DNA from 2 places in the Geobacillus sp. WSUCF-018B genome. Region 2 is predicted to be linked to the other one. Evidence: riboswitches for the same ligand, from Rfam matches in the RefSeq annotation. Region 2 holds a riboswitch; the other holds the start of a gene.
What was found. Region 2 has a riboswitch for thiamine pyrophosphate ahead of tenA (thiaminase II). Riboswitches for the same ligand answer to the same signal wherever they lie in the genome.
Positions count from the first base shown of each region.

Region 1: it holds a riboswitch for thiamine pyrophosphate, as region 2 does, so the genes downstream of both, thiC (phosphomethylpyrimidine synthase ThiC) here and tenA (thiaminase II) in region 2, are expected to answer to the same signal.

Region 1 is NZ_PIJF01000022.1:29,503-42,597, reverse strand. It holds gene CV944_RS08555 (methyl-accepting chemotaxis protein) at 201-1,454, shown strand; TPP riboswitch at 1,589-1,702, shown strand; gene CV944_RS17280 (hypothetical protein) at 1,721-1,879, opposite strand; gene thiC (phosphomethylpyrimidine synthase ThiC) at 1,857-3,545, shown strand; gene CV944_RS08545 (aminotransferase class I/II-fold pyridoxal phosphate-dependent enzyme) at 4,146-5,324, shown strand; gene CV944_RS08540 (thiamine pyrophosphate-binding protein) at 5,321-6,976, shown strand; gene CV944_RS08535 (aldehyde dehydrogenase family protein) at 7,047-8,528, shown strand; gene CV944_RS08530 (saccharopine dehydrogenase family protein) at 8,686-9,846, shown strand; partial or broken gene CV944_RS08525 ((2Fe-2S)-binding protein) at 10,074-10,445, opposite strand; partial or broken gene CV944_RS08520 (xanthine dehydrogenase family protein molybdopterin-binding subunit) at 10,500-12,002, opposite strand; partial or broken gene CV944_RS08515 (NTP transferase domain-containing protein) at 11,989-12,622, opposite strand; gene CV944_RS08510 (XdhC family protein) at 12,619-13,095, opposite strand, start outside.
Region 2 is NZ_PIJF01000013.1:14,617-30,161, forward strand. It holds gene CV944_RS05750 (thiazole biosynthesis adenylyltransferase ThiF) at 1-39, opposite strand, end outside; gene CV944_RS05755 (thiazole synthase) at 36-803, opposite strand; gene thiS (sulfur carrier protein ThiS) at 806-1,009, opposite strand; gene thiO (glycine oxidase ThiO) at 1,006-2,139, opposite strand; gene tenI (thiazole tautomerase TenI) at 2,123-2,746, opposite strand; gene CV944_RS05775 (energy-coupling factor transporter transmembrane component T family protein) at 2,767-3,549, opposite strand; gene CV944_RS05780 (ABC transporter ATP-binding protein) at 3,546-5,000, opposite strand; gene CV944_RS05785 (ECF transporter S component) at 5,013-5,603, opposite strand; gene tenA (thiaminase II) at 5,634-6,317, opposite strand; TPP riboswitch at 6,420-6,527, opposite strand; gene CV944_RS05795 (class I SAM-dependent rRNA methyltransferase) at 6,672-7,856, shown strand; gene CV944_RS05800 (MFS transporter) at 7,880-9,085, opposite strand; gene CV944_RS05805 (YfiT family bacillithiol transferase) at 9,296-9,832, opposite strand; gene CV944_RS05810 (glycoside hydrolase family 13 protein) at 9,884-11,551, opposite strand; partial or broken gene CV944_RS17575 (ketopantoate reductase C-terminal domain-containing protein) at 11,750-11,893, opposite strand; gene CV944_RS05820 (YbdD/YjiX family protein) at 11,993-12,196, opposite strand; gene CV944_RS05825 (carbon starvation CstA family protein) at 12,189-14,264, opposite strand; gene CV944_RS05830 (hypothetical protein) at 14,565-15,014, shown strand; gene CV944_RS05835 (TerC family protein) at 15,054-15,545, opposite strand, start outside.

The DNA.
Region 1 (13,095 bases), on a different contig from region 2:
ATAAAGGATGTCCGGTTGGGCGCAAAGAAGGAAAACCAATGCACGTTGACGAATATGTCAATGCTATAGTAGTAGTATAAAGTTTTTTGATGATAGAAAAAAGGAGGATGTAAGGGATTTTGTCGAAAAATATTTTTTGGACACCCCTGAGAGGCCGAAAAGCCTTGATAGATCAACATTTCTAGAGGGAGGAGAATGGATTGTCGTTAAGCGTTTATATCATTCGCACGATGTTCGTTGTCATTCCCGGCACGGCGGCGATCGGCCTTGCGATATGCCTGGCCAATGGCATTCGCGGGGCGGCATTTTGGTGGACGCTTGTTGCTACGGTGCTGTTTGGCGCGATGCTCGGCTTCGTTTCGGCAACGCTCAACTATCGACGGTTTGTTGCCCCGATTGCCGTTATTAACGAACATTTAGGCAAGATGACAGGCGGAGATTTGACGGTGCGCATACCGCTTGATCGCGTGCAGCAGCTGCGGCCGATTGCGGCGTCGTTAAACGATATGGCAGACGCTTGGCAAAGTGTGATGGGGCAAATCCAACATCATGCCGAAGAAGTAGCGCAATATTCTCAGCAGCTTGCCGCTGTCGCTGAGCAGACGACGAAAGCGACAGAGCAAATTGCGACAACGATGGAAACGCTTGCGGCAAGTGCGGAGGAGCAGGCCGATGCTGTCCGCACCACCGCCGCGTCCGTGCATGATATTTCCCAAACATTGAGCGACGTCGCTTGCCATACGAAAGAAGTGGCGCACCGGGCTGAGAAAACATCGGCGAAAGCAGAGGACGGCAAGCAGTCCATCGGACAAATGTCCGAGCAAATGCAGTTCATTTACGACCACGTTCAAGCGCTTGGCCAGGTCGTTCAAAGGCTCGGGGAGCGCTCGAATGAGATTGGACAGATTACGGAAGCGATCACCGGCATTGCGTCGCAGACGAATTTGTTGGCGCTCAATGCCGCGATCGAAGCAGCGCGCGCCGGCGAGCAAGGGAAAGGGTTTGCGGTTGTCGCGGATGAAGTGCGCAAGCTAGCAGAACAATCAGCGCGCTCCGCGCAACAAATTTCCGAGCTGATCGGTTACATTCAAGAAGAAACGAAGCGGGCAGTTTCGTCTGCCGAACAGGTGATCTCCGAAGTAGCGAAAGGATTGAACGTTGCGGCGGCATGCGGCCAATCATTTGCCCATATCCGCGAGGAGGTCGGCCAAGTGAGTCAACAAATTGGACAAGTCTCATCCGCCATCGAGCAAATGACGGAGCATGCTCGTCAAGTGAACGACGCACTCCAACAGATGACCAATATTGTCGAACAGTCAGCGTCTGGTGCGGCCAACGTATCGGCAGCGACCCAGGAACAAATGGCTTCCGTCGAGGAAATCGCCTCTTCGTCGACATCGCTCGGTCAGATGGCGGACGAGATGCGGGCAATGCTGAAGAAATTTTCTGTGTGAGTGAGGAAAAGGACGCTTTCTTCGAGAAAGAGGGGCTTTCAAACGACGTGTGGGAGTCAACGTTTGGAATAAAATGGTTTGCATCTTTGCCAATTGCCTGATAAAATAAAAAAGTCAGTCATCATTGTTATACGCTCATCTGCTAGGGGAGTCCGGGAGCCGGGCTGAGAAAAGAACGCGATGAAGTTCTTTGACCCTTTGAACCTGATCTGGGTCATGCCAGCGTAGGGAAGCAGGCAGCGGGAACAGATGGACGCACAGGCTGTTCATTTGGCCTTTTTGCCTTGATCGGGTTCCGTTCGTTTTGCGGAACCCGTTTTTGCGTAAATATCCCCCGTCTTTGCCTCTCTTTTGCTGGTGCGGCTGCAGGTCTCAACCACCATTTCAAAGGAGGAAAGCCGCATGGAAAACATCCGCTCGTTCATGTCATTTCCAGCTAGCCGCAAGGTGTACATTGAAGGATCGCGCAAGGATGTGCGCGTGCCGATGAGAGAGATCGTGTTGTCGCCGACGAAAACGCCGCAAGGAACGGTGGAAAACGAGCCGGTGCGCGTCTATGACACAACCGGTCCATACACCGATCCTCATTTTGAGCCGGACGTCGAAAAAGGATTGCCGCCTCTTCGACGCAACTGGATTGTTGAGCGCGGCGATGTCGAAGAAGTGAAGCCATCAGCGACCGCCGGCGTCCGCCCGCTGCCGTTCGTGCGCCGTCCATTGAGGGCAAAGCCCGGAAAAACAGTGACACAAATGCATTACGCCAAACGGGGAATCATCACACCAGAGATGGAGTTCGTCGCCATCCGTGAACGAATCGACCCCGAAATCGTTCGCCAGGAAGTAGCGGCCGGACGGGCGATCATTCCGGCGAACATTAATCACCCCGAGAGTGAGCCGATGATCATCGGCCGTCGTTTCCATGTGAAAATTAATGCCAATATCGGCAACTCGGCCGTTTCATCCTCGATTGAAGATGAAGTGGAAAAGCTGCTTTGGGCGGTGCGTTGGGGCGCCGATACGGTCATGGATTTGTCGACCGGCAAACACATTCATGAAACGCGCGAGTACATCATCCGCAATTCGCCGGTCCCCGTGGGAACGGTGCCGATTTATCAGGCGCTCGAAAAGGTAGGAGGGGTGCCGGAGAAGCTGACATGGGACGTGTACCGCGAGACGCTCATCGAGCAGGCGGAGCAAGGAGTCGACTACATGACGATCCACGCCGGTGTGCGGCTTCATTACATTCCGCTCACCGCCAACCGGACGACCGGCATCGTCTCGCGCGGCGGCTCGATCATCGCCCAATGGTGTTTGGCCCATCATGAAGAAAACTTTTTGTATACGCATTTTGAAGAAATCTGCGAGATTTTGAAACAATACGATGTCGCGATCTCCCTTGGCGACGGCTTGCGCCCCGGCTCCATCGCCGATGCGAACGATGAGGCGCAGTTTGCGGAACTGGAAACGCTTGGCGAGCTGACGAAAATCGCCTGGAAGCATGATGTGCAGGTGATGATCGAAGGGCCGGGGCACATTCCGATGCATAAAATTCGCGAAAATGTCGAGCGGGAACAGGAAATTTGTCATGGAGCGCCGTTTTATACGTTAGGGCCGCTTGTCACCGACATCGCGCCCGGGTATGACCATATTACGTCAGCGATTGGCGCCGCCATCATTGGCGCTTATGGAACGGCGATGCTTTGTTACGTAACGCCCAAAGAACATTTAGGGCTGCCGAATAAAGAGGACGTACGCGCCGGGGTCGTGGCCTATAAAATCGCCGCCCATGCGGCTGATCTGGCAAAAGGGCATCCAGCCGCTCAGCAGCGTGACGACGCGCTCTCGAAAGCGCGCTTTGAATTTCGTTGGAACGATCAGTTCAATTTATCCCTCGATCCGGAACGGGCCCGCGAGTATCATGATGAAACATTGCCGGCTGAGGCGGCGAAAACGGCCCATTTTTGTTCGATGTGCGGGCCGAAATTTTGTTCCATGAACATTTCACATGAACTGCAACGGAAAATCAAAGAGGAGGGGATGAAAGAAAAAGCGCAACAATTTATTCGGCAAGGGTCGTCGCTGTATCAATGACAAGAAGCGGGCTGCGATGCTCGGCATGGTGGAGAGGATATGGAAGTTCGATCAACGGAAAAAGCATGAGCTGGAAAACGCTCGGTGCTGATCGAAGCAGCGGAGGGGGGCGAACGTTCATCGCCCCTCTTGTTTGTTCTGCAAATTGGTGCGGTTCCTTATTATTTTAAAAATATATAATTTTTAAAAAATATATTTACAAATCGTTTCAGATGGATTATGATAATGGCATAAGGTGCAAATTTTGAATCATAGAATGATCATGAGGGGAAAACTGCGCAGTCTATCGCGGCGCCTTCGCCGGCGCTTCGCTTCCATAGACAGCGGCCAGTTGCGTCATCGAACCGTGGATGATGCCGGCCGCTTTTTTTTATGGCGAAAGGGCCGGGTTTCAGAAGGTGGATCGCGTTTTTCTAGCAGCTTAGTGAAAAAAAATAACCCCTTCTCCTGCATCGACCGCTTTTCGAGAAAAAAGATTTTGATGATGTCTTGATGTGCGCAAGCCATTGGTATGATAGGCTGCTTCTGGAACGTGAGACGGGCATGAGGGGGATGGGCGTGCGCATAAACTGAAACGAAGGGCCATGAGGAGGGATGGGATTGAACACATTTTCCGATATTGTGCAGACGATGCCGCCATATTTGTTCTCCCGATTTCAAAAGAAAAAAGAAGAACTGCTAAAGCTCGGGGTCGATGTCATTGATTTAGGGATCGGCGCCCCCGATTTGCCGCCCCCTTCCTTTATCATCGAAGCGTTGAAAGAAGCGCTCGATGCGCCAGAACACTATACGTATTCGCCGTATGGCGGCTGTAGGGAGTATCGGGAAGCGGTCGCGCGTTTTTATGAACGGGAATATGGCGTCAAGCTCGATCCGGAGACCGAGGTGTTGGCGTTAATCGGCTCGAAAGAAGGAATCGTCCATTTGCTGCAAGCCGTTCTCAATCCCGGCGAGCTCGCCTTAGTGCCTGATCCAGGCTATCCTGTCTACCGGACGGCCGTCCATTTTGCCCGCGGCCAGAGCCGATCGCTGCCGCTCGATGCGCAACATGGTTATATTCCTCGGTTTGATGCGCTTCCCTCGTCCGTTTATGACCAAGCGAAAATCATGTTTCTCAATTATCCGAGCAATCCGACGGCCGCCGCTGTCGATTTGGATGTATTGGCCGAAGCCGTTTCACTTGCCCGTCGGCACCGGATGTTCATTGCTCATGATGCGGCCTACTCGTTCGTGACGTTTGCCGGTTTTCAAGCGCCGAGCATTTTGCAGGTGGACGGGGCAAAGGAAGTGGCGGTGGAATTTGGATCGTTGTCCAAAAGCTATAACATGGCCGGCTGCCGCATCGGATACGTGGTCGGAAACCGGGACATGATTCGAGCGCTTTCGGTGATCAAGAGCAACACGGATACGTGCCAGTTTATTCCGATCCAGAAGGCGGCGGTGGCCGCTTTGATGAACGGACAGACGTTTATTCGAGAAAATAGCCGCATTTATGAACAACGCATGAATAGGATGGTCGAGAAACTCCGAGAACTGGGCATCGACGTGCAGCGGCCGAAAGCGACCTTTTTCTTGTGGATCCCGGTCTATGACGGATACTCATCCGAACGATTTGCCGCCAAACTGCTCGAAGAAGCGGGAGTCATCGTCACACCGGGAACAGCGTTTGGACCCGCAGGGGAAGGATATGTCCGCGTATCGCTGTCAGCGCCGCTCGAGCGTCTAGAGCAAGCCGTTGAACGATGGAAGCAAGTGGATTGGGAGGAATCGGCGCGATGAAGAGAACGATGCGTCACATCACGGTGGCTCAAGCCATCGTCGAATGTTTCAAACAGGAACAAATCCGTTATGTGTTTGGTGTGCCGGGGGAAAGTTATTTGCCCCTCCTTGATGCCATCTATGATGAGCCATCCATCGAGTTCATCTCCGCCCGCCATGAAGGGGGTGCTTCCTTTATGGCGGAAGGGTATGCGAAAGCGTCGCAAAAGTGCGGCGTCGTGCTGGCTACAAGGGCGGTTGGCGGAGCGAATTTGGCGATTGGCGTCCATACCGCCAGGCAAGATTCCACTCCGATGGTCGTGTTTTTGGGGCAAGTGAACAGCCGCTTCCTAGGGCGTGAAGGATTTCAGGAAGTCGATATGGAAGCGTTTTTTCGTCCGATCGCCAAATGGGCGGTCGAAATTCGCGAAGCCGAGCGGGTGCCAGAGCTGGTGCAAAGGGCGTTTCGCACCGCGAAAACAGGGCGGCCCGGCCCCGTCGTCGTTTCACTGCCAGAAGATGTCTTTTCCAAAACGATAGCGGAAGCAGTGATAGCCGAGACCGATGTGCCGAAGCCGGCCCCAAGGCAAGAAGATATACAGCACATTGAAGAGATTCTGAAGCGCGCCAAACGGCCGCTCGTGATTGCTGGCGGCGGCGTCAAATGGTCGGGAGCGGAGCAGTTGCTGCGCTTATGGGCGGAAAAGTATGCACTTCCGGTCATGGCGGCGTTCCGGAGGCATGATGTGTTTCCCCACAACCATCCGTGCTATGTCGGACACCTAGGCCTAGGGACGCCGAAAGAGGTCATGGAAACGGCTGAGCAGGCCGATGTGGTGATGGCGTTGGGGACGCGGCTGTCGGAAGTGACGACGCAAGATTACCGTTTGCTATCTCCAACGCAGACGCTGATTCACATCGATATTGACAGCGATGGATTCGGAAAAGTGTATGCACCGGATCTCGCGGTTTGGGCTGACTGTCAGGAAGTGCTGTCCCGTTTGCTCGATCTCGCGGTGCGGCCGTCTTGGCAAGAATGGGCGGCTGAACGGAGGAAACGGTACGAACAAACAGCCAGGCTGCCGGTGGAACATCGCAATCTCTATGAAGCTGTGATGGCAAGTTTGGCGCGCCATTTGCCAAAAAATGCGGTCATTACGAACGATGCGGGGAATTTCGCCGGTTGGCTCCATGCTTTTTTCCCGTTTGGGGATGGGCACACGTACATCGGCCCGACGTCAGGAGCGATGGGATATGGCATGCCGGCTGCCATTGGCGCGAAACTGGCCTTTCCCGACCGGACCGTCGTTTCTTTATCCGGGGATGGCGGCTTTATGATGACGGTGCAGGAGTTGGAAACGGCCGCTCGATACGATATTCCGATCATTAGCATTGTGTTTAACAATCATATGTACGGCACCATCCGCATGCATCAAGAATTGCAGTTTCCGGGGCGGGTCATCGGCACCGATTTAGGCCGCGTGTCGTTTGCCCGTTTGGCAGAATGCTTGAACAGCTGCGGATTCCAAGTGCAGACGGAACAACAGTTCACGGAAGCGCTTCTGTTGGCGCTTGAAGCCAAGAAGCCGACGGTGATTGAAGTGTTGACCGATCCGAACCACATTTCGGTGGCGGCAACGATCCAAGACTTGCGGGCCAAGAGGAAGTCCTGACGATCATCGCTCGGCGTTCAATGTATAAATTATCTCAATAAATCATCTAGAAAAATGGGGGGAGTATACAGTGAAAATCCAAAACTATATCAATGGAGAATGGAAGGAGCCAAGCACCGGGCAATTTGCGCCGGTGATCAATCCGGCGACGGGGGAAACGATTGCCGAGGTGGCGATGTCCGGGCCAAACGATATCGATGAAGCGGTTCAGGCAGCCAAAGAAGCGCAAAAACAGTGGGCCCTCGTGCCGGCGCCGAAACGCGCGGAAATCTTGTATAAAGTTGGGATGCTGCTAAAGGAGCGGAAAGAACAGTTGGCCCGGCTGTTGACGATGGAAATGGGCAAGGTGATCGAGGAAGCGCGCGGCGAAGTGCAGGAAGGCATTGATATGGCGTTTTACATGGCGGGGGAAGGGCGGCGGTTGTTCGGCGATACGACGCCGTCTGAACTGAAAGACAAGTTTGCGATGAGCGTCCGCGTGCCGGTGGGGGTTGTCGGCATCATCACTCCTTGGAACTTTCCGATTGCCATCGCAACGTGGAAGTCGTTCCCCGCGATTGTGGCCGGCAATGCGGTCGTATGGAAGCCCGCGCCCGAGACACCGATCATGGCGCAGGAATTAGCTCGCATTTTTGAAGAAGCGGGCTTGCCTCCGGGAGTGTTTCATGTGGTCCACGGTGACGGACCGACAGTCGGCAATGCGCTCGTCGAGCATCCGGATGTCAAGGTCATCTCATTTACCGGATCGAATGAAGTCGGGCGGATGATTGCGGAAAAATGCGGACGGCTGTTGAAAAAGGTGTCGCTTGAAATGGGAGGAAAAAACGCCGTCATTGTGATGGATGATGCGGATTTGACATTGGCGGTTGACGGCATCATCTGGAGTGCGTTCGGCACATCAGGCCAGCGGTGCACGGCGTGCAGCCGGGTCATCGTCCATGAGCGGGTGAAACAGGAGCTTGAGCGGCGTCTGCTTGAAGCCGTGAAAACATTGAAAATCGGCAACGGGTTGGATGAAACGGTCAAAGTCGGACCCGTCATCCATGAAGAGGCGCTGCAAAAAATCGACCGCTACGTGCGCATTGGTGTAGAAGAAGGGGCGAAATTGCTGATTGGCGGTCATCGACTGCGCGAGGGCGACTATGCGCGCGGCTTTTATTACGCGCCGACGATTTTCACCGATGTCACGCCGAATATGCGCATCGCCCGCGAAGAAATTTTCGGCCCGGTTGTATCGATCATGTCCGTCCGCAGTTTGGACGAAGCGATCGCCGTCAACAACAGCGTCGATTATGGGCTGTCAAGCGCCATTTTCACCCGCGATGTCAACAATGTATTCCGAGCGATGCGCGATTTGGACACCGGCATCGTGTATGTCAACGCCGGCACGACAGGGGCGGAAATTCATTTGCCGTTTGGCGGCACGAAAGGGACGGGCAACGGCCACCGCGACTCCGGCGTCGCTGCGCTTGACGTCTTCACCGAATGGCGGAGCATTTATGTCGATTTCAGCGGCAAGCTGCAACGGGCGCAAATCGATACCGATGATTGAATCGGGCTGTCGCTTGCAACATGGCCGGCAAAAGAGAAGCGAAGATCAACGTGGAACCTATATCGTGAATCGAAGCGGCGGCCGCGGCAACGATGTGAAAAAAGCGGCTGTCATGTAAGCGTATGGCAAACAATCGGTGACAGAGGGGGAGAGAACGATGAAAGTGCTCGTGCTTGGAGCGGGGCTGATGGGCAAAGAAGCGGCGCGCGATTTAGTACAAAGCCAAGATGTTGAGGCGGTGACGCTGGCGGATGTCGATTTGGCTAAAGTGGAGCAGACGGTGCGGCAGCTTCATTCCGAAAAGCTTGCCGCTGTGCGGGTGGATGCCGGCGATCCGCAACAACTGGCAGCGGCCATGCAAGGGCATGATGTCGTCGTCAATGCCTTGTTTTACCGCTTCAATGAAACGGTGGCGAAAACAGCTATTGCAGCTGGCGTCCATTCTGTCGATTTAGGCGGCCATATCGGCCATATCACCGACCGGGTGCTTGAGCTGCATGAACAAGCCCAAGCCGCTGGGGTGACGATCATTCCGGATCTTGGCGTCGCGCCGGGGATGATCAACATTTTATCCGGCTATGGGGCGAGTCAACTCGATGAGGTGGAATCCATCTTGCTGTATGTTGGCGGCATCCCCGTCCGCCCTGAGCCGCCGCTCGAGTACAACCATGTGTTTTCGCTCGAGGGGCTGCTTGACCATTACACCGATCCGTCTCTCATTATCCGCGACGGCCAAAAGCAGGAAGTGCCGTCGCTTTCGGAAGTCGAGCCGATTTATTTCGACCGGTTCGGGCCGCTTGAAGCGTTTCACACCTCAGGCGGGACGTCGACGCTCTCGCGCTCGTTTCCGAACTTGAAGCGGCTCGAGTACAAAACGATCCGCTACCGCGGCCATGCAGAAAAATTTAAGCTGCTCGTCGATTTGAACTTGACGCGCCACGATGTGGAAGTGGAGGTCAATGGATGCAAAGTCAAACCGCGCGATGTGCTGCTTTCCGTCCTGAAGCCGCTGCTTGATTTGAAAGGGAAAGATGATGTGGTGTTGCTTCGGGTCATCGTCGGCGGCCGAAAAGGCGGGAAGGAAACGGTATTGGAATACGAGACCGTCACGTTTAATGACCGCGAAAATAAGGTGACGGCGATGGCGCGCACGACGGCCTACACCATTTCCGCTGTCGCCCAGCTCATCGGCCGCGGGGTGATCACAAAGCGCGGCGTCTATCCGCCGGAGCAAGCCGTGCCAGGAGAGGTGTATATTGAGGAAATGAAAAGGCGCGGGGTCGTGATTAGCGAGAAACAAACGATTCGCCCTTGCTAAAAGGAGAGGGAGCGAATGAACAGGCAGCCGATGGGAAGCCGCGCGAAACCCGAACAGGCTGCCGATAAAGAAGCGCCCGTTTTCAGGTGAAAACGGGCGCTGATCCATGCCAGCCAGCGGGTCTTCCAGCTTGCGTCAAGTTGTGCTGTTTTGGCCTTGTCGTTGGTCAGACTGTTTTCGTCGCCGACGGTTCGTGTTTGTGCCAGACGAGAAAGAGAAAAGCGACAAGCTCGATCCGCGCCCGGATGCCGCTCGATGAGTGCGTGGGCGTTCATAATGAATCCAGGAGTGCAATAGCCGCACTGAAAGGCGAAGTGGCGGACGAAGGCGTGCTGGATGGGGGCATCATCAAGCCCTTCGATCGTGGTGATTTCTTTGCCGACCGTTTCGATAGCCAGCATCATGCATGATTTGATCGGCGTGCCGTCGACTAAGACGGTGCAGGCGCCGCAGTCGCCGTTCAAACAGCCTGGCTTGGCTCCGGTCAGCCCCAGCCCATCGCGCAAAACAAACAGCAGCGTTTCGGCTTGGCGAGTGACGATCGATCTTCGTTCTCTATTAACGTGCAGCACAAGCTCCCGCTTTGTCGTTTCCTCCATGTCCGCATGCTCACCTCCTGTTTAGACGGTTTCTCCGTCTCCGAGCTCACGAAGCATATCTTCAAGCAGCTGGGCGGCGATGATTTGCGCAAGCACTGTTTTCGTGCCCGTGCCGATTTCGACGACGCCGGAGATGACGTTGACGCTGCCGTCGGAGTTGAACGTTAAGATGACGCCCGAGCTAGCATCTGTGTCGATCGTCGATGTTTTCCAGCCGCCGCTGATGCCTTTGGCCCGTACGGTATAGGCGTCAAGCTCAACGCACTGCCATTCGTCCCAGCGCATCAGCTCGCGCAGGCGGTCAAGGCAGGCTGGCATGTTGCCGACGTTGCTTTTCGTGAGCCGCACTTGTGTGGGCGTCGTGTGGCCCGGGCGAATGGCGTTTTTGCGCCGCACCTCCCATGGGTCAAGTTGAAGCGTCTTCGCCAACTCATCAATGGCCCGTTCGACGGCAAATGCCTGCTCGCAATGGCCAAAACTGCGAAACGGTGTCGCGTACGGGCGATTCGTATAGACGCACAAAGAATCACAAAAGACGTTTTCGACATGGTATGGGCCGGTGCAATCGACGGCTGCGGCGCGGCTGACATCGATCGCCTTGTCGGAATAAGCCCCGCCGTCAAATAGAAATAAGATTTCCATGGCCTTGAACAAGCCCTCTTTTGTCGCGCCGATTTTGACGGTTGCCTCCAACCCGATATGAACGGGGGAGGTGACCATGTCGCATTCCCGGTTGTTCCAGACGCTCACTTTTCGGCCGCCGACCGCTTTGGAGGCAAGGTAGGCAAGCAACTCAAGCTGGACGGGCGCTTTTCCTCCGTAGGCGCCGCCGACAAGCGGCGTATGGACGATGACTTTGCCGGTTTCTTCGCCAAAGTACGTATGGAGCAGTTTTTTGATCATAAACGGCGACTGCGAAGAGGCAGAGATATGGATCATGCCGTCCGGCCAAATTTCTGCCGTGGCGCAGCGTGTTTCCATCGCGATATGATCGGAAGGGGCGAACGATACGCTTGTTTCGACGATGACGTCGCTTTCCGCAAACCCTTGTTCAATGTTGCCTTTTCGGATTTTCGTCCGGTGGGCGACGTTTGTCCCTGGCTCAGGATGAGTCGTTTTGTTTTTTTCATAGCGGTCGAGATGTTCATGCAATAATGGAGCGCCTTCTTTCAACGCCTCGCGCGGCGAGCCGACGGCTGGAAGCGGTTCGTAAACGACGCGGACGAGGCGGGCCGCTTGTTCGGCTTGCGCGAGCGTATCGGCTACGACGACGGCGACGACTTCGCCATAGTAGCGCACTTTGTCGACGGCGATCGGCGGACGATCGCGCATGTCTTCACCGGTAAGCGGCAGCCCCTCGCCGGTCACAACAGCATGGACGCCGTGGACGGCGAGCGCGCGGCGTGCATCCAGCGAGAGGATGCGCGCATGGGCGTATGGGCTTGTCACCAAGGCAGCGTGAAGCATTCCTTGTTCTTTGAAATCGTTCGTATACTTCGCCCGGCCGGTCACTTTATCCCACGCTTCTTTGCGGATGATGCTTTTACCGATGGCCATGGGGGCGTCCCTCCTTTTCTTCTCGATAGATGGTGGCGCGTTCATAATCGTCTTTTGTGTCGATGTCAATACCGGTTGACGCATCACCTTCGTACAAAAGGCCATGCCAGTGGGGATCGCGAAAGAGCGTGCGCCCACCGGCATCGCCGTCCAGCGCCAAGAGAGCGGGAAACATTGGGCTTCCAAAAATAACTGGGGGCATCGGCACACCGGAGCAGGAGAAGGCGGCGTAATCGGGACGATGGCGTCGATAAAGGCCGGCCAGCGCATTGATCGTGTCGGATGTGACGAACGGCTGGTCGGCCAATAAGACAGCAGCGGCGTCCGCTCTTTCCTCCATCGCTCGGCGCAACCCGCAGGCCAGCGAATGAGCCAGGCCGCGGTGACAGGCGGCGCAACGGACAAGGCGGCATTTGCCTAGCAGCGCGTCAGGAAGCCAGGCGAGCGTATCGGACGGGGGGATGACGACGATGACAGGCGCTAGACAGGAACGAAGCGCCGCTTTCAGGCCGGCGGTGCCAAGCGTCCCATCCCCCCCATGGCAGGGCGCGTTTATCGGCCCCCATCCGCCGGCTTTGTCCGGCCGCTAAATAAATGGCGGCGATCGTGATGTCCTTCATTGGGCAGCCTCCGCTCCATGCCTGCGCAACACGCTGATCAGCTCGGCGGTGATGCTGATGGCGATTTCATGTGGGCTGCGCGCGCCGATGGACAGCCCAACCGGCGAACGGACAAACGGCGGGGCGGAGCCGGAAGGAAAGAGGCGGTCGGTGCGCCGCCGCGGGCCGAGCACGCCAAGGTAGGCGAGCGGTTTGTCAGCCAGCAGCGAGACGAGTTCGCGGTCGCGTTCAAATTGGTGGGTCATCACGATGACAAAATCGCGTTCATTCAAATGGAGCATTGGCACCGTTTCATGCGGAAAGCCAACCACCCATTCATCAGCGTCGGACACATGGGATGGATGGCAAAACGCTGGACGCCAATCGCTTACGGTGACGGAGAACCCGGCGGCTTTGGCGGCTGAGACGAGCGGCGGGGCGTCCGGACCGGCGCCGAATACGACAAGGCGAGGTTTTGGCCAAAAGTGCTGAAC
Region 2 (15,545 bases):
CGGTGCAAATAGTTGCTGCCGGGAATACCGTTCATTCAAACAACACTCATTCCTTCCGTTGGGCTGCTTGCTGACGCGTATCGTTTTTTCGGGATGCGCCCGGCTTCATAACCGAGCCGTCCCGCTTCCACCGCCAGCTTCATCGCTTTTGCCATTTTCACTGGATCGGCCGCGCCGGAAACAGCGGTGTTCAAGAGCACCCCATCCGCGCCAAGCTCCATCGCCAGCGCCGCATCGGCCGGCCCGCCGATGCCGGCATCGACGATCACCGGCACGTTCGCCTGCTCAATGATAAAGCTCAAATTGAGCGGGTTAAGGATGCCTTGCCCAGACCCGATCGGCGATGCCCCCGGCATGATCGCATGGCAGCCAAGCTCCTCTAGCCGCTTCGCCAGCACGACATCATCGGATGTGTACGGCAAGACGATAAACCCTTCCTCAAGCAGCATTTCCGCTGCTTTTAACGTCTCAACCGGGTCGGGAAGAAGCGTTTTGTCGCAGCCGATCACTTCTACTTTTATCATATCACACAATCCGGATGCCTTGGCGAGTCGGGCGATGCGCACCGCTTCTTCGGCCGTTTTCGCCCCGGCGGTGTTCGGCAAAAGCTTATATTTGCTTAAATCGAGCTGCTCTAAAAAGTTCGGCTGCTCCGGGGAAAAGATGTTCATCCGCCGGACGGCGAACGTTAAAATTTCCGCCCCTGATGCTTCCACCGCTTCTTTTTGCACGTCCAAGCTCGGATATTTGCCCGTGCCGAGCAACAGCCGCGAAGAAAATTCATATGGGCCAATTTTCAACATCATCAACCGCCTCCTACAAAATGAACGATTTCCACGCGATCACCATCGCATAGCACCGTCGTCCCATACTCATGTTTTTGGATGATGCGGACATTGACTTCGACGATGCAAAGCTTGTTCTCAAGCCGGAAATGGGCAAGCAAATCGCCCACCGTTTTCACCTCGTCGGGCACGGCGACCGTCTCCCCGTTAATCACTAACGTCATTCCACCCCCACCTTTCCGATATGGCGTGTCAACGAAAATGGCGCAAGATCAAACGCCGTCTCTTTCCGCTCCACTAAGTCGGCGACAAGCAGACCGGTCAATGGGCTGAGCAAAATGCCGTTCCGGTAATGTCCGGCAGCGACAAATATCCCGCGCCGCTCCGGATGCTCGCCTAGATAAGGCAAGCCGTCTTCGGTCTGCGGCCGAATGCCGCTCCATGATGCCACCCATTCCGCCTGTTCGATGTCCGGAACAAGATGGGCGGCGCGGTGAAGCAAGTTCATCACCCCACCGGCCGATACACGTCGATCGAACGTGCCGGGCGTGGACGTCGCTCCGATGAGCAGCCGGTTTCCTGATTTCGGAACGATGTAGCAGCCGTTTTTCGCAAATACAGTCGTTTGCAACAACGGAACCGGGGCGCGCACCATGACGCATTCTCCTTTGACCGGATAAACGGAAAGCGAAAGCCCGACCCGCGCGCCGAGCCGCGCCGCCCAAGCGCCGGAAGCGATGACGACCGCCTCGGCGGCAAACGTCCCGCCTGTTGTGTCTAACACATGCCCACTGCTGTCGGAACGGATGTCGAACACTTCCGTATACTCGTACAGACAAGCGCCGGCGGAGGCGGCGGCATAGGCAAGAGCGGCGGCCAAATCCGGAGCGCTCACTTGCCCATCGCCAGGGATGTACATCGCGCCGGCAAGCGCTTCCGCCGCAAGACGCGGCTCCATTTCAAGCGCCTCCCCTTTCGTGAGCCACTGCACCGGTTCGCCTATGCCCCGCCAAAATGTATAATGGCGATAGAGATCGTCTGCTTCCTCTTCCGTTGTCGCTAGTTTGATCAATCCTTTTTCGACAAGGCCGATATCGATGCCGGTCCTCTCCCTCAGCTCTTCAGCCAAGGCCGGCATGAGAGCTCGGCTTTGCAAGGCAAGCGGCACAAGCGGGCTTGACGTCGAAAACTCGGATTGCGCCCCCAGCATACCGGCCGCCGCGCTTGACGCCCCGCTTCCCATCGTTCCTTTTTCAAAAATGGCGACGCGATGCCGCCGCTTGGCGAGCTCAAAACCGATGGCCGCCCCAATCACCCCGCCGCCGACAACGACGACATCATAATGTGCCCCCATTTTTCCTCTCCCCTCTCACGATTTGCGCCAAACGTCTTGCTTCCACAACCGGATCAGGCGCTAAAAAGACAGCCGATAACACCGCCACTCCCGCGGCACCGGCCTCCATCACCCGGCAGGCGTTGCCGGCGTGAATGCCGCCAATGGCGATGACTGGAATGGACACGGCGGCCGCGATTTCCGCAAGCGAGTCCAGACCGCGCGGCGGCAAACCGGGCTTGCTGTCCGTCGGAAAAATATGGCCATACAAACAAAAGTGAGCGCCATCCTGTTCGGCCTGTTTCGCCTCCTCCGACCCGTGCACCGAGCAACCAACCGTCAAGTCCGGAAACGAACGGCGGACGGCGCGCACCGGCAGGCTGTGATAAGCAAGCTGCACACCTTTGACACCGTAGACAGCGGCGACATCAACCCGGTCATTGACGATGATTTTTTGCGGCGGCACCCCGGCGTAAAGCAGCGCGGCGACAAACTCGGCCACTTCGCGCGCCGTTTTTTCTTTCTCGCGAATGTGAATGGCATCCGCATACGGATGGATACGCGCACAAATGGCCGCGAATTCGTCGGCTGTTTGCCGCCCGGTGGAAATGAAGTGAAGAGCCCCCATCACAATCCCTTTCTTTCTGCCTACCGTACATCATGGACTGAAATATACGGGTAATGGACGCCCGCATAATAAGCGGCAACCAACAACGCAACGGTCAAGACGACAAACCAAATATCGCATTTGCCAAACTTGATTTCATAATAAAACGTACGCTGGCCGCTGTTGGAAAATTGTTTCGCCTCCATCGCCACGGCGATGCGCTGGGCGCGGCGGATGCTTTGTGCCAAAAGTGGGATGGCATAACGCTTCACTTTGCCAAGGCCGCCGCGGTTTGGCACGCCGCGCACTCTCAGCGCATACCGGACCGTTTGAAACTCCTCAATCATGATCGGCAGCAGGCGGACCGCCGCCAAAAAACTGTACGCATACTTCGGTTTCAGCTTCAATTGCTGCATGAGCGAATAAAACAGCTGCACCGGCCGAGTCGTCAAGGAAAAAATCAAGCCTAACAGCCCGAGCGCCAAGGCGCGAAATCCGAGATGCATGCCGCGCCAAAAGCTTTCCGCTGTTACGTGGATGAGCCCCCAGCGAAACCACGTTGTCGTCCCTTCGCCAAACATCATCATCGATGAAGCAGTGGAAACAAAGATCAGGAAAAACGGCAAAAACAGCCAAACAAGCAGCTTTGCTGGATACCCGGTGCCGAAGCAAAACAAAACGAACAGGGCGAGCGACAAATTGATGAGCACGTTCGGGTTATGAATGAACAACACCGCAAAAAAGAGCATGACGAGCACAATGAGCTTCAAACTCGGGTTCGCTTCATAAAGCCATGTCTCACGGCGCTGAATGTCCCAGTTCATCGCCATGTTCCTCCTTCAGCCAATACAGGCTCCACAGCAGCGAGGCGCTCATCGCGAACAAGCGCTCCGTCTTCCACCACCCATCGTCTCGTCGCAAAACGACGGACAATTTGTTCGTCGTGGGTGACCATGATGATCGCCGCCCCTTGCCTGCGGTATGACTCCAACATCGCCAACAACGCAAACGTGTTTTTCGCATCCTGTCCAAATGTCGGCTCATCAAGCAAAAAGAGGCGTTGGCCGGCGACGATCGAAGCAGCCACGCTCAACCGCCGTTTTTGCCCGACTGACAGCTGGTACGGATGCACTTCTTCCTTTCCGTCAAGGCCAAACGCGCTGAGCAGGCGGGTGACCGTCTCATTGATTTCCTCTTCAGGCCGCCCCTCAAGCCGCAGCGAATACGCCAGTTCATCGCGCACAGTATGGGTGACAAATTGAAATTCGGGATTTTGAAACACGAACGCGATATGGCGGTAAAGCGGCTGCCGGAGCTCGATATCCTCCCCGAACAATGTATATTCGCCTTCGGTGCGAATCAGTTGCATCAACCCATGCAAAAGCGTGCTTTTGCCCGCGCCGTTTCGGCCGGTGACGGCGATCCATTCTCCCGCCCGCACAACCGCCTCCGGTACGCTGATTTTCACCTCCCGGCCGCGAAAGCCGCGGAAACGGTGAAGGCGGATCAGCTCCTCGCCTTCCTGCCTTTCCTCCCGGCGCACGATCGGTCCGCATTCCTCCCAAACGTCCGGGTGCCAAATGCCTTCCGCCGTCATGACGTCCTTATATCGGGAAAATACTTCCCTCGCTCCTCCATCGGCGATGATGCACCCGTCGCTGCCAAGCAACACAATCCGGTCGACGAAGTCAAGAACATGGCTGATTTTATGCTCGACGATGACGACCGTTTTGTCCCGGCTCACATCCCGCACCGCCTGCCATACGGCTTTCGTCCCTTCCTCATCGAGCAAAGCCGTCGGCTCATCCAAAAACAAAACATCCGGCTCAAGCGCAAGAACAGAAGCGAGCGCCAACCGCTGCTTCATCCCACCGGAAAGCGTATGAATGTCGGTGTGCGGTTCGATCGCCAACCCGACTTGGTCCAACAGCAAGCGGATGCGGGCGGGCATCTCGCGGCGCGGCACACTTCGATTTTCGAGGGCAAACGCGATTTCCTCATCGGCATACGGCATGCAAAACTGCGTATCCGGATCTTGAAACACATATCCCCATCGTTCCGGCCGCTCAAGGCGCCCGGCTTTCATCGGCACGTCGATCGAGTGGGGAATGATGCCGGCCATCACTTGCAAAAGCGTCGACTTGCCGCATCCAGACGGGCCGAGGAGAAGCACTTTCTCCCCGGCAGCAACGGACAGCGACAAATCGCGGAACAATAAGTCGCTATGCCCGGGAAACTTCAGGCGCAGCTGTTCGATGACAATGGCTTGCTTCATCGGTCATTCCCCTTACCGGTTCAGCGCATCATAGTCCTCTTTGGAAGCCGGCCGCCACATTTGCGTCACCCCGGTTTTCTCAAGCGCCTTGGCCAGCGAAACGGCGAACACGCCGGAGATAAGAACGGCGCCGACAAAACGCGCCAGCAAAAAGAGCGCCATGTTCCACGGGGCGAGCGCCTCGATATATCCTTTGTAAAAGTCCATGATCAGCGAACCGACCGTCGCGCCGACGGCGCTGAGCGACACGACAAACACGTCAAACCGCCGATAGCGGAACGCCGCAAAGACAAGCTCGGCAAACAGCCCTTGTACAACCCCATAAATCAACACCTCAAGCCCCCACTGCGACCCCATCACCAACTCGCCCGATGAAGCCGCGATCTCGGCAAGCAGCGCCACCCCCGGTTTGCGGATCAGCAAATACGCAAGCGACGACGCGATAAACCACATGCCATAAATCAGTTGATCGGCATGAAACCCGAATACTTTCACCACTTCATACAACGGCCCCCACACTTTGTAAATGACGCCGAACACAACGGCAATCACAATCGTCGTTAAAATATCGGCCAGTTTCAACCCTTTCGATGTTGTTCCCATGAAAACTCTTCCTTTCGTGTTGTCGCCGTTTCACCGGCTCTTCACGAGCTCGGCCGATGGCCACCGCTCCAGTCGGTACGCCATCTCCCAAAACTGATACTCATAGTCGCTGCTGATCAAAAAATGCTGTTCCATCCGGCGCCGATCCTCCTCAGTCACGGCAACGGCAATGGCGTCAAGCCGGTCGATCTGCTCCTCAACAAGCGAGCGAAACCAATCGGAGCTGTATGTACTGATCCACTTTTCATAAATCGGATCGTTCGGCCGGCACGTTTTCAGCCGCTCACCGATTTCGTAATACAGCCAATAGCACGGCAAAATCGCGGCAATGACATCGCCCAAATGCCCTTCATACGCCGCCCGGTACATATGCGATGTATACGCGTAAGCCGTCGGCGCCGGCATGAACGCAGCCCGTTCCTCTTCGGTGATGCCAAGCAGTCCGGCAAACGTTTCATGAAGCGACAATTCCGCTTCGCATGTGCTTTGGGCATGGTGCGCCAACCGGGCCGTCGTCGCCAAATCCGGCGATTTCGCCGCCCCGATCGCCTGCACACGGGCAAAATGGCGCAAATAATAGGCATCTTGCATCACGTAATAGCGAAACTTCTCGCGCGCAAGCGTCCCTTGGCCAAGCTCCTGAACAAACGGATGGCGGAAACTCGCCTGCCAGATCGGATCGGCCGCTTGGCGCACGCGCCTTGCAAACGACATTCGTATTCCCCCTTTTTCCAAAATAAAAGCGCCGCCTTCTTTACCGATTCGCGTAAAGAAAGCGGCGCGAGCATACAGATTTTCCAATGCGGCCAAAGCCGGCCTGCAGCTCCTCCACTTCCCTACGCTGGCATTACCCAGATCAGGTGCTAAGGGTCTCAAAGTCACACTTTGATCTCAGCCTGTTTACAGGCCCCCCTAGTGGATGTCTGATCGTGATGAAATTTTCTTTACATTTATCATATCACGGCCGCATCGGTTGTCAACCTTTTTTTCCGGCTGTCATTGCGCCGCGCTCCGCAATTCGCTATGATAAAAGCGCAACGATTGATTACCGGATGGGAGTTGGAACTGATGGCGAAAGTGATCTTGAAGCGGCAGCGAAAAAAACGGCTCGAACAAGGCCATCCGTGGATTTTTCAGAGCGAAGTCGACCGTATCGAGGGTGACATCACACCGGGAGATTTTGTCGATGTCTATAACCATCAAGGGTACTGGTTGGCGAAAGGCTACATCAATCCAGCCTCGCAAATCATCGTCCGGGTGTTGACGCAAAACCCGGATGACGAGCTCGATGAGCGCTTTTTCATCGACCGCATCCGCCGCGCCTGGGCGTATCGCGAACGGATGCTCCCGGGCGTCCGTTCATGCCGCGCCGTCTACGGCGAGGCCGATTTTCTGCCGGGGCTCATCGTCGATAAATATGAGGACGTGCTTGTGGTGCAAATTTTGGCGCTCGGGATGGAAGTGCACAAAGAGTGGATTTTGCGCGGCTTGCTTGACGTGTTCGCTCCAAGGGCCATTTATTTGCGCAACGATGTGTCCGTGCGGGAGCTTGAGGGTCTCAAACAGGAAAAAGGGTTTTGGTACGGGGAAGCGGAGACGGAGATGGAAATCGAGGAGAACGGCGTGAAATACATTGTCGACATTGAAAACGGGCAAAAAACCGGCTTTTTCTTCGACCAGCGGCAAAACCGCGCCGCCCTCCGCCCGCTCATCGGCCCGGAGACGACGGTGCTTGATTGTTTCACCCATACCGGCTCATTTATGCTGAACGCCTGCCTGTACGGAGCGAAGCATGCCACCGCCGTCGACATTTCCGAGCATGCAATTGAGACGGCAAAACGAAATGCGGCCTTAAACGGATTCACAAATGTAGAATTTGTCGTCGCCAACGCATTCGATTACTTGCGCGAAGCGGTGCGAGCCGGCAAACAGTGGGATGTCGTCATCATCGACCCGCCGGCGTTCGCCAAATCGGCCCACGCGGTGCCAAAAGCGCTGCGCGGCTATAAAGACATCAATTTGAACGGGTTAAAACTCGTCAAAGACGGCGGCTTTTTCGTCACGTCGAGCTGTTCGTACCATGTTCGCCCGCACATGTTCCAAGAGATGATCGCCGATGCGGCGTTTGACGCCAAAAAAGTGCTCCGCCAAGTGTACTGGAACGGCGCCGGCTATGACCACCCGAAACTGCTTGCCGCCGATGAAGGCGACTATTTAAAATTTGCCATCTACGAAGTGCACTCGCGGCGCTAAAGAAAAACGCTTAAGGACAAACCTTAAGCGTTTCTTTCTTGCCGCGGATGAAGAGGTTGTTCTTTGCGCAGCACGCTCAAGTAAACGAGCATGGAAACAAGCACCGAACCGGCGGCGGCTACATAAATGCTCGGATAGCCGAACCAGTGGCTGATTTGGCCAAACACCATCGCCCCGATGCCAACGCCTAAATCAAAAAAGGAGAAAAACGTTGCATTCGCCATTCCTTTCCGATGAACAGGGGCCCGCTCAACCGACCACGCCTGCAGCCCTGGCTGCACCATGCCAAAACCGAAGCCATACAATACTGCCGCCAAAAGCAGCGCCCATTCCCCCGGCAGCCAGGCGAGCAGCAGCATCGCAAGCAAAATGAGCCCCGCACCTGGGAGAAAGACAGCCCGATGTCCTTTCCGGTCATACAGCTGGCCGGCGAACGTGCGCGTCACCATCAGGGCGAGCGCATAAAGCAAAAAATACAGCTGCAAACCGCCGATCCCTTTTTGCGCCGTATACAGCGGCAAAAACGAAGCAATGCCGCCGAACGTCACCGTTAAAAAGAAGAGAAGCACGGACGGAACGAGCGCCGTTTTTTCGTAAAGGTCCCACTTGTTCGTCTCATAGCGCGGCCTTCCCTCCACTTTTTTATAGGTGATGGCCGCCGCAAACAATACGGAAGCAACGCCAAGCAGAGCGCAAATCAGAAACAAATGGCTAAACGGAATCATAGCGGCAAGCACAAGCCCAAGCGACGGACCGAAAGCGAGGGCGATGTTTCCTGACAATCCGTAATAACCCATTCCCTCCCCGCGGCGGCTGGCCGGAATGATGTCCGTCGCCACTGTGCCGGACGCCGTTGTCGAAAACCCCCAGCCAATTCCTTGGACGACGCGCATCAAAAAGAGAAGAAGCATGCTGGTGATGACACTGTACGAACCGACCGAAACGACAAAAATGAGCAGCCCAAGCAAAAAGACAAACCGCCGTCCCCGCGTCTCAAGCGCATGGCCGGCAAACGGACGGACGAGAAGTGCGGAAAAAGTGAAAATCCCGACGACAAGGCCGATGAGCTGGTCGTTGCCGCCTAAGTGTTCGACAAACAGCGGCAGTGTCGGCAGCGTCATTTGAAATCCAAGAAAAATGAAAAAGTTGGCCAAGCAAATCAAAATAAAATTGCGCGTCCAAATTTTTTCTTTCTGTTCCGCAACAACTTGCCTTTGTTGCGCATTCATACCGATCCCCCTTGTACGATATGTATTTCGTGTCCCTTAATATTTGTCAGTATAGCATAACTGTATGCTTTCGTTTAACAAAAATGTTTGTCCAGCACGTTTTTTGAAAAAAGCCGCGCAAAGGCGGCTTTTCTCCGGAGCGAGCCTATATATCGGCCGCCCCAAGCGGTGCGGCCGATCGAGTAAAAAAAGCCGCCAATCGGCGGCTTTTTACCATCCTTTCCGTTTCCGCAATGACACAATTTGCGCCGTATGATGCCTGCCATGCCATGCATACAGCGCGGTCAATACGTACAGCGGCATCGGCCGCAACGCTCCTTCCGGTTGGATGAGGCGATGAAAATCGGCTTCTGTCATCGACTCGAGCAGCGTCGTCCACCGTGCATGCAGTCCGTCAAGCAATAAAAGCGACGGTTCAATGGGCAGCGAGCGGGCATCTGCCGTTTTCGCCCATTCGCTTTCCGCAAACGGCTTCACCGTTGGGTCGTCTTCCGTCACTCCCCATTTCGTGCGCAAAAACGCGTTCATGCTTGCATCGGCCAAATGGTGGACGACTTGGGCCACCGTCCAGCCGCCGTCGCGGTACGGCGTGTTGAGCTGCTCATCATTCAAGCCGGAAACAGCGGCCCTTAAGTCGTTCGGCAGCCCGCGGATGGCAGCAATCCACTCTTGCACCTTCCCAGCCTCAAACTGCTGCGGCGCTTGAAACGTTCCGATCGGGTAGCGAATCGGATCGACCGTCCCCATGTTGATCATCTCCCTTCCGTATTCATTCCACACAGAAAGGCAAATTCCTTCTTATTCTTTCCAGATGTATACGCGCGCCTCGTACGGTTTCAGCTTAAAACGCGTCGCATTTTTATGCGGACGGACCGGGTAGTTCGAGAGCGCCAAATCGCTTGACTGAAGGCGGAAGCCGTCATAGCGGTAAAGTGACGGGCGGTCCGACAAGTTGACGACTACAAGCGCGCGATCACGTCCGAGCGTTCTTGTGTACGCGTAAATGGATGGGTGGTTTTCCAAAAGCAGATCGTACGTTCCGTAAACAAACAGCTCGTTCGCTTTCCGAAGCTGAATCATTTGTCGATAAAACGACCATACCGAGTTCGGGTCGCGCCGCTCGGCCTCGACATTGATCGTACGATAGTTTTCGTTCACCTTGATCCATGGCGTACCTGTCGTGAATCCAGCGTTTGGGGCACCAGACCATTGCATCGGGGTGCGCGAGTTGTCGCGCCCGGTTTGCCAAATGATCGTCATCGCTTCCTCATGGGTCCGCCCCTTCGCCCGTTCGAGTTCATACAGGCGAAGAGCGGACACATCACGATAATCACGGATGTCATCGAACCGCACGTTCGTCATCCCGATCTCTTGCCCCTGATAAATGAACGGCGTCCCTTGCATGAAAAAGTAGAGCGCGCCGAGCGCCTTGGCGCTTTCCGCCCAATAGTCGCGGTCATTGCCCCACGTCGAAACGGAGCGGGGCAAATCGTGGTTTTCCAAAAACAACGCATTCCACCCGCGGTTTTCAAGCCCTTTTTGCCATTTCGTCAACGTCCGCTTTAGGCGGCGGACATCGATGGAACCATCCGCACGCCTTTCCCATAGCCCTAGATGCTCAAACTGAAAAATCATATTGAACACGCCGTTTTCTTCCCCGACCCATTGTTCGGCCTCATCAACCGTTACTCCGTTCGCCTCGCCGACCGTCATAATGTCATATCGCGCAAACGTTTGCTCTTTCAACTCTCTTAAATATTCCATAATGCCAGGCTGGTTCATATGCCCGGCAAACGACGGTACATACTTCAGCCCCTTCGGGTTTGGCAAATCGGGAAGACCCGGCTTTTTCTTAATGTGGGAGATCGCGTCGATGCGAAAGCCGTCGATACCTTTATCCAGCCACCAGTTGACCATCTCATAAAGCGCCTGGCGCACCTCACTGTTTTCCCAGTTCAAGTCGGGCTGTTTGACATCAAAAATATGCAGATAATATTGACCCGTCCGCTCGTCATACTGCCATGCCGAGCCGCCGAAAATGCTTTCCCAGTTGTTCGGTTCGCGCCCGTCTTTGCCGTCGCGCCAAATGTACCAGTCGCGCTTCGGATTGTCGCGCGATGACCGCGATTCGATAAACCACGGATGCTCATCACTCGTATGGTTGATGACCAAATCCAAAATGACTTTCAACCCGCGCCGATGGGCTTGGGCAAGCAATTCATCGAAGTCATCCATCGTTCCAAACTCATCCATAATGGCATAATAATCGCTGATGTCATATCCGTTATCGGCGTTCGGCGACCGGTAAATTGGACAAATCCAAACGATGTCGACTCCAAGCTCCACCAAATAATCCAGCTTTTCGATGATGCCGCGAAGATCGCCGATGCCGTCGCCGTTGGCATCCATAAAGCTGCGCGGATAAATTTGATAGGCGACGCCCTCTTTCCACCATGTTTTTTTCAAGGCTGCCTCCCCCTTTGTGCACACGTTTTCACTATCCACTGTACACTACATGACGGCAATATACAACTCTCTTTTTCAAGACTAGCGAAAAAATGATTGACGAATATTTTTAGGCTGTTGTTTTCAATTGCCGCCCGTAAAACAACAGCCGTTTGCCAGACGATCGACATGCTGGCAAACGGCCGATTCGAACGATAATCAACGTTCATTAGCGGTGCGGCCCGCTTCGTAAATTTTCAAGTTATGATAGACGGTTTCAAGCATCGGGGCGTGGATGTCATACTGTTTCGCCAGCTCCAGCAAATACCCTTGCAAATGATCGGCTTCAATCGGCAGCCCTTTTCCCACATGTTCATAGCCAAGCCTAGGCTGGAATGGACAGCGTTTCGATGCAGACGTTGAAAAAAGGAAGAAGGGGCCCCCCTCCTTCCTTTCCAGCCGCTAGCAGCAACGCGACACTTTGCCGCCCTTGGCATTGTAGCGCGCCTCTTGCGCCTCGCAGAAAAACTCTTTCCGCGACTTGATCGGCTCACCCGGATGATGGGTTTTCATATGCTCGACATATTTTTCATAACTCGGCACGCCGACAAGCAAGTCAAGAAACTGCCGGCGATAGGCCAACACAGTTTGCAGCCATTTAGGCATAATGCTTCGCTCCTTCTCCATCGCGCGGCACGTACGGCGCTTCTTTGAGCGGCACATGTTTGTTTTGCAGCACTTTGATCCAGATGTTCAACGCCGAGATCAACATCGCAATCACAACGAGCATGAAAATCGCACACAATGTCGCATCAATGTAGTCGTTCATAATAATTTGCCGCATTTGCGCCTCATTCGTGGCCGGCGCCAAAATTTTGCCTTGGCTCAAGCTGTCTTGGAACATTTTCGCATGCGACAAGAAACCAATTTTAACGTTTTCATGGAACAGCTTTTGATACCCCGCCGTCAGCGTGACGACCAAAAGCCATGTCGTCGGCACGAGCGTCACCCAAACATAAGCCTTTTTGCCCATTTTAAATAGAATGGTCGTCGCAAACAACAAGGCGATGCCCGCCAACATTTGGTTGGCGATGCCAAACAGCGGCCATAGGGTGTTGATGCCCCCAAGCGGATCGACGACGCCTTGGTACAGGAAGTAACCCCACGCCAACACACAAAGGGTCGTGGCGATCAAGTTCGAGGCAAGCGAATCCGTTTTGCCAAGCGGCTTGTAGAACGTCCCCATAATATCTTGGATCATAAAGCGGCCGACGCGCGTGCCAGCGTCAATCGTCGTCAAGATGAACAGCGCTTCGAACAGGATGGCAAAGTGATACCAGAACGCCATGAGCGCCTTGCCGCCGATGGCGCTCGATAAAATGTGCGCCATCCCGATCGCCAACGTCGGCGCCCCGCCCGTGCGCGACAACACCGTTTGCTCGCCGACGTCCTTCGCCAGCTCCGTCAGCATGTCAGGGGTGATCGTAAATCCCCACGACGACACGACTTTGGCCGCCTGAACGACATCCGTGCCGATCACTGCCGCCGGGCTGTTGATGGCAAAATACGCCCCTGGCGTCAAGACGCAAGCCGCCACCATCGCCATAACCGCGACGAACGACTCCATCAACATCGCACCGTAGCCGATCGGCCGCGCATGGCTTTCAAGCTCAATCATCTTCGGCGTCGTGCCGGATGAAACGAGCGCGTGGAACCCGGACACTGCGCCGCAGGCAATCGTGATGAACAAGAACGGGAACAAATTGCCGGCGAAGACCGGTCCTGTACCGTCGATAAATTTCGTCACTGCCGGCATTTGCAAATCCGGCATCACAACGAAAATGCCAAGCGCCAATCCGACGATGGTGCCGATTTTCAAGAATGTGCTCAAATAGTCGCGCGGCGCAAGCAGCAGCCATACCGGCAGCGCCGAAGCGACAAATCCGTAAATGATCATTAAGATCGCGATCGTTTCCCCTTTGAGCGTAAACATCGCCGAAAGCGTCGGATGCTCTGCGACGTACTGACCGGCCACAATCGACAAAATCAACAGCACAAATCCCCCAAGCGATGCCTCGGCAACACGCCCCGGGCGAATGAAGCGCATGTAAATGCCCATCAAAATCGCAATCGGAATCGTCGCGGCGATCGTAAACATCCCCCACGGGCTTCCGACAAGCGCTTTCACAACAACGAGCGCCAATACGGCCAATAAAATAATCATAATGCCCAAAATGCCAAGCGCTGCGATAAAGCCCGTCACCGGTCCCATTTCTTCCTTGATCATTTCGCCAAGCGATTTCCCGTTGCGGCGCATCGAAGCAAACAAAATGACAAAGTCTTGCACCGCTCCGCCGAGCACAACGCCGATCACAATCCAAAGCGTCCCAGGCAGATAGCCCATCTGCGCGGCCAAAATCGGTCCGACAAGCGGTCCCGCACCCGCAATAGCGGCAAAGTGATGGCCAAATAGCACCCATTTGTTCGTCGGGACATAGTCTTTCCCGTCGTTAAACACTTCAGCCGGCGTTTTCCGGTTATCATCAAGACCGAACACTTTGCGGGCGATAAACCGGCTGTAAAAACGATAGGCGACCGCATACGTGCAGACGGCGGCGACGATCAGCCACATGGCGTTGACCGACTCACCGCGGCTTAAAGCCAAAATGGCAAACGCGGCGGCCCCGAGGACGGAAATGAGCCCCCATAACAAGATCGATTTTAGTCCCTTCACACGGCTTCCCCCTTTATTTATTTGTCAAAATCCTTTACGTAACTATTATATTCATTATTCTAAAAAATTTAAAGTATTTTTTATCTTCAGCTAACATATCGTTTGGTTCTATGGGAAAGTTTTCCTGCATTCCTATTGCAAAAAAGTATAAAACAAGTCTTTGGCGCAAAAAATGTAATTGCACCCATCGGCTTAACCAGCAACTGACCATGAAGCACCCATCGATTGTCCCCAGCTCCATCTGACGGCGCAATGGACAAAACAACGATCAACTACTATTTCAGTAAAGGGTTCGAGAAAGTGAAGGCGATCGAAGCATTGTTATGGAGCATTGCTTTGCCTGGCTTCGGGCAACTGTTGAACAAAAAGTATATAAAAGGAATTTTGTTTATTGCGTTGGAATTTGTGATTAATACCCAATCTCACTTCAACGAAGCCATCCGCCTCAGCTTTTTAGGACGTACAGATGAGGCGGCCCGCATCATCGACATCGGATGGCTGATGTTTTATCCATGTTTATACTTTTTTGCCATGTGGGATGCGTTTAAAGACGCTGGCGGCGGGCAAACGCCGTACTCGTTTTTGCCGTTTGTCGTCTCCGCCTACTTTGTGACGATCGGCTTGATGTACTCGTCGCACGTGACGATCGGCGGCGTGTTTTTTGGACCGATTTGGCTGCCGATCTTATCTGTCATCCCCGGGCTCTCCATTGGATGGCTGCTGCAATTTCTGCTGCTGAAATGGAAATAGCCATCCGCTTGGTGATTGCCCAGCCACAAAAGCCGCCAATTATTCATTGGCGGCTTTCGGTTGCGGCTCTTTGGCGGACTTTCTTTTTTTCATTGTCCCAACCATAATGACGGCAGCAACAACAAGCAGCTCAAACCCGTATTTCACCACAGGATTGGCAAAATACTCTTTCAAAAACGGCTCGCCAACGATCATTTTTGCCGCTGTCCAAGCAAGAACACCGGCTCCAATCGTAATGATAATCGGAAAGCGTTCAATCCATTTTAAAATAAGCGTGCTGCCCCACACCATGATTGGAACGGAAATGAGCAGCCCAAGGATCACGAGAAGAAAACTTCCATGCGCCGCACCAGCCACCGCCAACACGTTGTCAAGCCCCATCAACGCGTCGGCAATAATAATGGTGCGAATCGCCTCCCATAAACTTCCCCCGGCTTCAACATCATCATGATCTTTCCCCTCAACAAGCAGCTTGTAAGCGATCCAGACAAGCAGCACACCGCCGACAAGCAAAAGCCCTGGGATTTTCAG